One region of the Streptomyces sp. NPDC002784 genome, then DNA from elsewhere that is predicted to be linked to it. Evidence: riboswitches for the same ligand, from Rfam matches in the RefSeq annotation. Region 1 holds a riboswitch; the other holds the start of a gene.
The links. A riboswitch is a leader RNA that binds a small molecule or an ion and turns the genes downstream of it on or off. The one in region 1 is predicted to bind S-adenosylmethionine.
Positions count from the first base shown of each region.

Region 2: another riboswitch for S-adenosylmethionine. It lies ahead of thrC (threonine synthase); the one in region 1 lies ahead of ACWD1Z_RS20780 (aminotransferase class V-fold PLP-dependent enzyme).

Region 1 is NZ_JBSFVD010000011.1:141,043-145,995, reverse strand. Features, by position in the region: gene ACWD1Z_RS20800 (NYN domain-containing protein) at 1-38, opposite strand, end outside; gene ACWD1Z_RS20795 (hypothetical protein) at 108-347, opposite strand; gene ACWD1Z_RS20790 (rhomboid family intramembrane serine protease) at 503-1,240, shown strand; gene ACWD1Z_RS20785 (Lrp/AsnC ligand binding domain-containing protein) at 1,237-1,518, shown strand; gene ACWD1Z_RS20780 (aminotransferase class V-fold PLP-dependent enzyme) at 1,520-2,881, opposite strand; SAM riboswitch class IV at 3,012-3,128, opposite strand; gene trpD (anthranilate phosphoribosyltransferase) at 3,204-4,268, opposite strand; gene qcrB (cytochrome bc1 complex cytochrome b subunit) at 4,406-4,953, opposite strand, start outside.
Region 2 is NZ_JBSFVD010000004.1:127,287-132,239, forward strand. Features, by position in the region: gene ACWD1Z_RS10540 (alpha,alpha-trehalose-phosphate synthase (UDP-forming)) at 1-1,277, opposite strand, end outside; gene ACWD1Z_RS10545 (glucosyl-3-phosphoglycerate synthase) at 1,340-2,311, opposite strand; SAM riboswitch class I at 2,462-2,600, shown strand; gene thrC (threonine synthase) at 2,619-3,905, shown strand; gene ACWD1Z_RS10555 (MoaD/ThiS family protein) at 3,902-4,177, shown strand; gene ACWD1Z_RS10560 (cold-shock protein) at 4,608-4,811, shown strand.

The DNA of each region.
Region 1 (4,953 bases):
GCGCCGTCGCCCGGCCCCCCGCCTGCGGTCTCCACCATCCGTCTCACCTCATCGCCTGTGCGGGATCCCTCCTGGCGTGGGGGATCACCCGAGCGGGGCCCGCTCCCTCAGGAGCCGGCGCCCGGCCTGTCCACGAGTTCCACCTGGTCCACGGCGTTGCACCAGCGGCAGCGCACCGACTCGATGGTCTCACTGACCACCTCGCGCTCCTCGACCTTGGGCTCACCGGCGAGGTCGAGGTGGACGTACTCGACGACCTTCGACGAGCGGGTCACATCGAAACGGGTGAGGTTGCCGCAGAGCGTGCAGCGCCACCGCGTGGTGGCCGTCGGCAGGGGAACCGTCATCGCGACCGTTCTTTCCTTCCAGTGTCGGTGACTCACCGGGGTCCCCGGTGCGTGTGGCTCGTAACCCTACGGCCTGGCGGGTACTCGCCGCTCGGCCGTCCACAGCGGCGAGGCGGTCCGGTCCGGTGCGTCCCCTTACGTCATGCTCTGTGGTCATGATCAGCAAGTGGAGCAGCACGGTCGTCAGAGGCATGCGGATGCCGTCCGCGCCGGTCACCTACGCACTGATCGGCCTGTGCACGCTGATCTTCCTGATCGGCCCGGCCTCGGGGCTGAACCCGGCCTACGGCACCGGGGACGAGCTGCTCGCGGCGCAGCGGGCCTACTTCCGGCGCTGGGGCGTGATCCCGGCCGAACTCTTCGAGGGCGGGGCGCGCGCCGCCCTCACCCCGGCCACCGCGCTCTTCGTGCACGGCAGCTGGGTGCACCTGCTGGGCAACATGCTCTTCCTCTACGTCTTCGGCGCGCTGACCGAGGAACGCATGGGCCGCCTCCAGTACACCCTCTTCTATCTGGGTTGCGGCTATCTCGCCCTGCTGGGGTACGCCGCCGCCAACGCCGACTCCGAGCAGTCCCTGGTCGGCGCGTCCGGCGCGATCTCGGCGGTCCTCGGCGCCTGCCTCGCGCTGTTCCCGCGGGCGAGGGTGACCAGCCTGCTGCCGTTCCTGTTCTTCCTGCCGGTGCGGTTGCCCGCCTGGGTGGTGCTGCCGTTCTGGGCGGCCCTGCAGTGGCTGGCCGCGGGCCGGGCCACGAGCGGGCCCGGCGTGGCGTATCTGGCCCATCTCGTGGGCTTCGGCCTGGGGTGCAGCTACGCCTGGGTGCGGTTCGGCCGTACGACTAGAGTGAAGGCCGCCCCAGCGACGCCCGCCCCCGAGGGAGAGAACCAGCCGTGATCACCGCGATCGTCCTCATCAAGACCAGCGTGGACCGGATCCCCGAGATCGCCGAGCAGATCGCCTCGCTGGACAGCGTGAGCGAGGTCTTCTCCGTCACCGGCACCTACGACCTGATCGCGATGGTCCGGGTCAAGGAGCACGAGGACCTCGCCGAGGTCATCCCCGGCCGGATCAGCAAGATCCCGGGCGTGGAGGGCACGGACACGCACGTGGCGTTCCGGACGTACTCCCAGCACGACCTGGAGGCGGCCTTCGCCCTGGGGCTGGACAACTAGCTCATACGGCGGGCACGCAACGGCCGTCCTCCGTGCGGTAGTTCCACTTCGCGCCGTCGGTGACCAGCTCGCGCACCGCGGTCACGAAACGCTCCACGTGCTCGTCCGGAGTGCCGGCGCCGAAGCTGACCCGGATGGCGTTGAGGGACTTCTCGCCGGGTGCCGCCTCGGGGGCGCCGCACTCGCCCTGGGTCCCCGGGTCGCTGCCCAGCAGGGTGCGGACCAGCGGGTGGGCGCAGAACAGACCGTCGCGGACGCCGATGCCGTACTCGGCGGACAGGGCGGCGGCGAAGTGGGAGCTGTTCCAGCCGTCGACCACGAAGGAGAGCACGCCGACCCGCGGGGCGTCGTCGCCGAAGAGGGAGAGGATCCTGACCTCGGGCACCCCGGCGAGCCCCTGGCGGACCTTCTCGATCAGGTACCGCTCGCGGGCGACCAGGGTGTCGAAACCGGCCTCCGTGAGGGCCTTGCAGGCCGAGGCGATGGAGTAGGCGCCGATCACGTTCGGCGAGCCGGCCTCGTGCCGGGCCGCGCTCTCGTGCCACTCCACGTCCACTCCCCCGTCCGCGCGCCGGCTGACCTTGCGGCTGGCCCCGCCGCCCGCGAGGTACGGCTCGGCCGCGACCAGCCAGTCGGCGCGGCCGGCCAGGACGCCGGAGCCGAAGGGGGCGTAGAGCTTGTGCCCGGAGAAGGCGATCCAGTCGACGTCCAGGTCCTGGACCGACACCGGGTGGTGCGGGGCGAGCTGCGCGGCGTCCAGGACGATCCGGGCGCCGTGCGCATGGGCGGCGGCGGCCAGTTCCCGCACCGGCCACAGCTCGCCGGTGACGTTGGAGGCGCCGGTGACACAGACCAGGGCCGGGGCGTACGCGTCGCGGGCGGCGAGGGCGCGCTCCAGGTTCTCCACGGCCTGGCGCGGCGTGCGGGGGGCGTCGAGGTAGGTGACCTCGGCGTCCTGCCAGGGCAGCAGGGAGGCGTGGTGCTCGGTCTCGAAGACGAAGACCTGGCAGCCGGCGGGCAGGGCGGCGGCGAGCAGGTTCAGGGAGTCGGTCGTGGACCGGGTGAAGATCAGCTGGTCGTCGGCGCGGCAGTCCAGGAACCCGGCGACCGTCCGGCGGGCGTTCTCGAAGAGGTCGGTGGACAGCTGCGAGAGGTACCCGGCGCCCCGGTGGACGCTGCCGTAGTACGGGGCGTAGGCGGCCACGTCGTCCCAGACCCGCTGGAGCGCGGGGGCGCTGGCGGCGTAGTCGAGCGCGGCGTAGGTGACCTCGCCGCCGGTGACGAGCGGGACGGTGACATCCCTGCCCAGAACGGGCAGCGGGGCACAAATGGTCGAGGCGGAGGCAGCGGTGGAGACGGACATGGGGGCTCCCGTGAGAGAAGAGAGGAAGGGAAAAAGGGGTGCGCGGAGACGGGGCTCGGCGGCCCTATCGCATTCGCTTGCTCACGGAAGGCTCCCTCGAACGACCCAGGACCCCTGGTGTATCGCGAGGGGTCCGCGCTTGCCGCGAGCCTTGCTGCTCACGGCCTGGTCCTCACCCGGGGCACCCCGCCACGGACGGAGGGTTGCCGGACAGTCGGCCGGGGCCTCATGACTGTCACTCATGACCTGGTACGGAAATCTAGGTGAAGTGATCGACGTCCCGCAACCCGTGTCCGGATCACGGGACGACGACCGGTGACCGCTAGGCGTTGCTGGCGGCCACCCAGCGCTCCAGCGTCCGCTTGGCCGCACCGGAGTCGATCGACTCCGCCGCCTGCGCCATCGCGATGCGGATCTGCTCGGCCAGGGGTGCCCCGGTCGGGTGCAACGCCACCAGCGCCGCAGCCGAGTTGAGGAGCACGGCGTCCCGGACGGGGCCCGGCTCGCCGTTCAGCAGCCGCCGCGCGACGTCCGCGTTGTAGGAGGCGTCCGCGCCCCGCAGCGCCTCCACCGGCACCAGTTCGAGGCCCACGTCCCGCGGGTCGAAGGCCTCCTCGGTGACCTTGCCGTCCCGGACGATCCAGACCCGGGAGGTGGCGGTGGTGGTCAGTTCGTCCAGGCCGTCGTCGCCGCGGAACACCAGCGAGGAGTTGCCGCGCTCGGCGAACACCCCGGCGACGATCGGCGCCATCCGCGGGTCGGCGACCCCGACCGCCTGCGCCCGCACCCGGGCCGGGTTGGTGAGCGGGCCGAGGACGTTGAAGACGGTCCTGATGCCCAACTGCCCGCGCGCCGCGCCCGCGTGACGCATCGCCGGATGGAACTTCGCCGCGAAGCAGAAGGTGATCCCGGCCTCCTCGGCCACCTGCGGCACCCGGGACACCGGCAGCTCCAGGTTGACCCCGAGCTTCTCCAGGACGTCCGAGGAACCGGAGGCGGAGGACGCCGCACGGTTGCCGTGCTTGACGACCTTGGCGCCCGCGCCGGCCACCACGATCGCGGACATCGTGGAGATGTTGACGGTCTTCGCGCCGTCCCCGCCCGTGCCGACGATGTCGACGGTGTCACCGGACACCTCGATCACATGGGCGTGCGCGTACATCGTCCGGACGAAGCCGGTGATCTCCTCGACCGTCTCGCCCTTGGCCCGCAGGGCCACCACGAACCCGGCGATCTGCGCGTCGGTCGCCTCGCCGCGCATGATCAGGTCCATCGCCCAGGCCGTGTCGTCGGCGCCCAGATCGCGCCCCTCCAGCAGGCCGTTCAGCAACCGGGGCCAGGAACGGCCCGCCGCGGTGTCGCCTCCAGCGGGGGTCACAGCGCTCATGGGGCCGCTCCTGAGTGTCGTAGCAGAGATGCACCCCGAAAGGAGTGTGCTCCCACCCTATCCAGCCCCGGGCACGGCGAAGGGCCCCGTCCGTACACCGGACGGGGCCCTTCGCCGTGACATGGCGTGCGCAGCGATCAGTGGTGGCCGTGGCCGCTCGTGATCTCCTTGTACTCCTCGACGGTCGGCTTCGGAATCTGGGACTCCTCGCCGTAGTACGCCTTGCTGAGCTTGGCGCGCAGCTTCTCGGTGCCCTTCACCTTGCGCTCGACACCGTTCTCGTCGACCGTCGGGCCGATCTCGGCCGGCTTGTACTGCTCGTGCGCGGTGAGGGTGTGCAGCTGCTCCTGGCTGAGCGGCTCGTGCACCTCGATGAACTCACCGTGCGGCAGGCGCTTGATGATGCCCGACTCGCGGCCGTGCAGCACCTTCTCCCGGTCCCGGCGCTGGAGGCCGAGGCAGATCCGCTTGGTGATGATGAAGGCGACGACCGGGCCGGCGAAGAACCCGATCCGGACGAACCAGGTGATGGCGTTGATCGACAGGTGGAAGTGGGTGGCCCACAGGTCGTTTCCACCACCGATCAGCAGGATCATGTACCAGGTGATCCACGCGACACCGAAGGCGGTACGGGTCGGCGCGTTGCGCGGGCGGTCCAGGATGTGGTGCTCGCGCTTGTCGCCGG
Region 2 (4,953 bases), on a different contig from region 1:
AGGGCCTCGTGCAGGGCGCGCGCGGTGTCCAGGACGTCGTACGGGTTCACCACGATCGCGTGCTCGCCGAGCTCCTCGTACGCCCCCGCCTCCCGCGACAGCACCAGCGCGCACCCCTCGTCGGAGACGACCGGCACCTCCTTCGCGACCAGGTTCATGCCGTCCCGGATGGGGTTGACCAGGGCCACGTCGGCGAGCCGGTACGCGGCGAGGGAGCGCGCGAAGTCGTCCTTGACGTGCAGCACGACCGGAGTCCAGCCCGGGGTGCCGTACTGGGCGTTGATCTCGTCGGCGACCCGCTGCACCTCCGCCGTGTACTCCCGGTAGACGGCGAGATCCTGCCGGGAGGGGTAGGCGAAGGCCACGTGCACGACCCGCTCGCGCCACTCGGGGTGGTCGTCGAGGAGCTGCCGGTAGGCCCGCAGCCCGCGCACGATGTTCTTCGACAGCTCGGTCCGGTCCACCCGGACGATCGCCCGGCGGCCCTCCCCGATCTCCGCGCGCAGCGCCGTCATCCGCTCCTCGACGTCCGCCTCGTGCGACCGGCGGCGCAGGAAGTCCGCGTCCGCCCCCAGCCCGTGCACCCCGACCTCGGTGTCTCCGAGCCCGCCCGCCAGCTCCGTGCAGCACGCGGTGAACGCGTCCGCCCAGCGCTGGGTGAGGAAGCCGAGCCGGTCGGCGCCGAGCATGCCCTCCAGCACCTCGCGCGCCACCTGGTCGGGCAGCATGCGGAAGTAGTCCACCGGGGCCCACGGGGTGTGCGAGAAGTGGCTGATGCGCAGGTCGGGGCGGAGCTTGCGCAGCAGCCCCGGCACCAGCGTGAGGTGGTAGTCCTGCACCAGGACCGCCGCCCCCTCGGCCGCCTCGTCGGCCAGCGCCTCGGCGAAGGCCCGGTTGAAGCGGACGTAGTTCTCCCACTGCCGCCAGAACGCGGAGTCGAAGGTGGGCTCCAGCGGGGTCTGGTAGAGCATGTGGTGGACGAACCAGAGCACGGAGTTGGCGACGCCGTTGTACGCGTCCGCGTGCACCTCGGCCGGTACGGCGAGCATCCGCACGCCGTCCTCGCCCACCCCGCGCCGCACCGCCTCGCGGTCGCCGTCGGACAGCGCCGAGCACACCCACAGGGCACCGGCGTCCGGGCCGATGGCCGACAGGCCCGACACCAGTCCGCCGCCCCCGCGCTTGGTGCGCAGCGAGCCGTCTTCCTGCACTTCATAGGAGACCGGGCCGCGATTCGACGCGACCAGCACCTGAGCGGCGCCGTACATGGAAGCCATGTGCTCCAACCTAGCCCGTGCCGTAAACGCTCAAACGTGCGAGGCGCCGCGTGCGGCGTGGGTTACGCCACCTTGCGGGACGCGTACTCCGCGATCTCCGCCATCGGCGGCCGTTCCTCGGTGTCCACCGAGTACGTCCGCGGCTCGAAACCGTCCTCGCCGCGCTCGAACTGGGTGAGCGCGGGGCGGATGAGGTGTCCGCGGGCCAGCCGGAGCTGGGCCGTGCGGTAGATCGCGGCGGACATCCGGCCGAGCGCCTGGCCGTCCTGGTGCCGGTGCTTGCGCACCCCGACGTCGACCTGGGCCAGCGCGTCGAGGCCGGCCAGGTGCAGCGCGTCGACCAGCATGCCGAGCTCCACGCCGTAGCCGACGGGGAAGGGGAGCTGTTCCAGCAGGGAGCGGCGGGCCGCGTACTCCCCGCCGAGCGGCTGCACGAAGCCGGCGAGCTGCGGCCAGTGCATGTTCAGCAGCGGGCGGGCCATCAGCTCGGTGACCCGGCCGCCCTGGCCCGCCGCCGTCGTGCCGGGGGCGCGCCCGTCGGACACCATGAGCGGGCGGTCGTACATCGCCTTGACGAGGTCCACGCCGGGGTCGGTGAGCAGCGGGCCGACGATGCCGGAGACGAAGTCCGAGGAGAACTCCTTCAGGTCCGCGTCGATGAAGCAGACGATGTCGCCGCGGGTGACCAGCAGCGAGCGCCAGAGCACCTCGCCCTTGCCGGGCACGGCGGGCAGCCGCGGCAGGATCGCGTCCCGGTGCACGACCGTCGCCCCGGCCGCCGCGGCGACCTCGGCGGTGCGGTCGGTGGACCCGGAGTCCACGACGACTATCTCGTCGACCAGCGGGACCTGGTGCATCAGGTCGTGCCGGATGACGGCGACGATGTCGCCGACCGTCTCCTCCTCGTCGAGCGCGGGCAGCACGACGGAGACGGACTGGCCCGAGCTGCGCTTCGCGGCCATGATCTGGTGGAGCGGGCGATCGGTCACCGACCAGGAGCGGGTGCTCAGCCAGCGCTCGACTTCTTCCAGCACGTAGGCGGCTCCTTCGCTTGTGATCCGCTGTTTGTGATCCATCTCGCCGTTCGGACGACTATCTCAACTGTCCCGGTCGTCGGTTACAGTCTTGAACAACGCGGGTGACCATCGCATGTCCTGGCCGACCCGGCGTTCACAACTTCATACCGCTCATCCAGAGGGGCAGAGGGATACGGCCCGATGAAGCCCCGGCAACCCTCCAGCCGGTCTCGTTCACGCGAGGCTCCCGGCTAGGGAAGGTGCCAAATCCGTCTCACGGCGAGATGCGTCGTGAGGAAGATGAGGAGAAAGGGCCTCGCCTCACATGGCTGTGCAGACTGTCGCAAGCACCGGGAACACCACTGTCGATCTCGGTCCCGCCGCCGCCCTGAGCTGCCGGGAGTGCGGACACCGCGTCCCGCTCGGCCCGGTCTTCGCGTGCGAGGAGTGTTTCGGCCCGCTGGAGATCGCCTACGACTTCTCGGCGTACGACACCGAGGAACTCCGCAAGCGCATCGAAGCGGGACCCGCGAACATCTGGCGTTACGCGCCCCTGCTGCCCGTCCCCTCGGACGTGGCCGGCAAGCCCAACCTCAACCCCGGCTGGACCCCGCTCGTCAAGGCCGACAACCTGGCCCGCGAACTCGGCGTGACCGGCGGTCTGTATGTGAAGGACGACTCCGGCAACCCGACGCACTCCTTCAAGGACCGGGTCGTCGCCCAGGCCCTGGAGGCCGCCCGTGCCTTCGGCTTCACCACGCTCTCCTGCTCGTCGACGGGCAACCTGGCCGGTGCCGTCGGCGCCGCCGCGGCCCGCGCCGGCTTCCGTTCCTGCGTGTTCATCCCGCACGACCTGGAGCAGGGCAAGGTCGTGATGGCCGCGGTGTACGGCGGCGAGCTGGTCGGCATCGAGGGCAACTACGACGACGTGAACCGTTTCTGCTCCGAGCTGATCGGCGACCCGGCCGGCGAGGGCTGGGGCTTCGTCAACGTCAACCTGCGGCCGTACTACGCGGAGGGCTCCAAGACCCTGGCGTACGAGATCTGCGAGCAGCTCGGCTGGCGGCTCCCGGACCAGATCGTCGTGCCGATCGCGTCCGGCTCGCAGCTGACGAAGATCGACAAGGGTCTGCAGGAGCTGATCAAGCTCGGGCTCGTCGAGGACAGGCCGTACAAGATCTTCGGCGCGCAGGCCGAGGGGTGCTCGCCGGTGTCGGTGGCCTACAAGGCGGGCCACGACGTGGTCCGGCCGCAGAAGCCGAACACCATCGCCAAGTCGCTGGCCATCGGCAACCCGGCCGACGGGCCCTACGTCCTGGACATCGCCCGGCGCACCGGCGGCGCGGTGGAGGACGTGACCGACGAGCAGGTGGTCGACGCGATCAAGCTGCTGGCCCGGACCGAGGGGATCTTCGCGGAGACGGCGGGCGGCGTGACGGTGGGCGTGACGCGCAAGCTGATCGAGAACGGCCTGCTCGACCCCACCAGGACGACGGTCGTCCTCAACACCGGCGACGGCCTCAAGACCCTCGACGCGGTGGCCGGCACCGGCCTCACCGCGACGATCCGCCCGAACCTCGACTCCTTCCGAGAGGCTGGCCTCGACTCATGAGCGTCAACGTCCGCATCCCCACCATCCTGCGCACCTACACCGGTGGTGCCGCCGAGGTGACGGCCGAGGGTGGCACCCTCGCCGAGGTCATCGCCGACCTGGAGAAGAACCACACCGGAATCGCCGCCCGGGTCCTGGACGACCAGGGCAAGCTGCGCCGCTTCGTGAATGTGTACGTCAATGACGACGACGTCCGCTTCGAGCAGGGCCTGCAGACGGCGACCCCCGACGGCGCCGGAGTTTCCATCATTCCGGCGGTGGCCGGCGGCTGATCGTTACCGTCGGTAAGGCGCGTTACCCTGAGTTCATCGAATTGCCCTCTCCGTAAGACAAACGGAGGGGGCAATTCTGCTTGGTTGAGCGCGGTACAGTTGGGGAACCCGTCGCACTTCGCATGCCGGGCGCATATGAGTACTGAAGCCCTATGCGACGAGAAGTAGCCAAAGTGTGCGCGCCTTTTGCGTCATCTGCTCCTTTTATGGAGCCCGACTTGCCCTGAGTTCGGGCGAATTCTCACTACATTCCGGACTGTGCGCGTCCAGAATTCTCGTCCGATTGACCTGTTGCAGACGGCAGTTGGACAGATACATTCAGCCGCGGTCGACGCGTTCCGGCGCACGCCCCCAAACCGTGGGGGGTGAGGTCTGACCCGGATCCGCGAAGTGCGGATCTGTGCAAGGGCCAGTAATAGGGGAGTTAGGCATGGCTCAGGGCACCGTCAAGTGGTTCAACGCGGAGAAGGGGTACGGCTTCATCGCGGTCGACGGTGGTGCGGATGTTTTCGTCCACTACAGCGCGATCCAGATGGACGGGTACCGCACCCTGGAAGAGGGCCAGCGGGTCGAGTTCGAGATCTCGCAGGGCCAGAAGGGCCCGCAGGCCGACATGGTTCGCGTATCTGCCTGAACGCGCGACCAACGAACCGCAAGCTACGTCTTCCGCTGAAGGGCTCGCACCAAGGGGACCAACCCCCCGGGTGCGAGCCCTTCCGTGTGCCCGGCGGACCCGACGGCAACCGCATGAGAACCGCACACAGGGGGCCCGATCC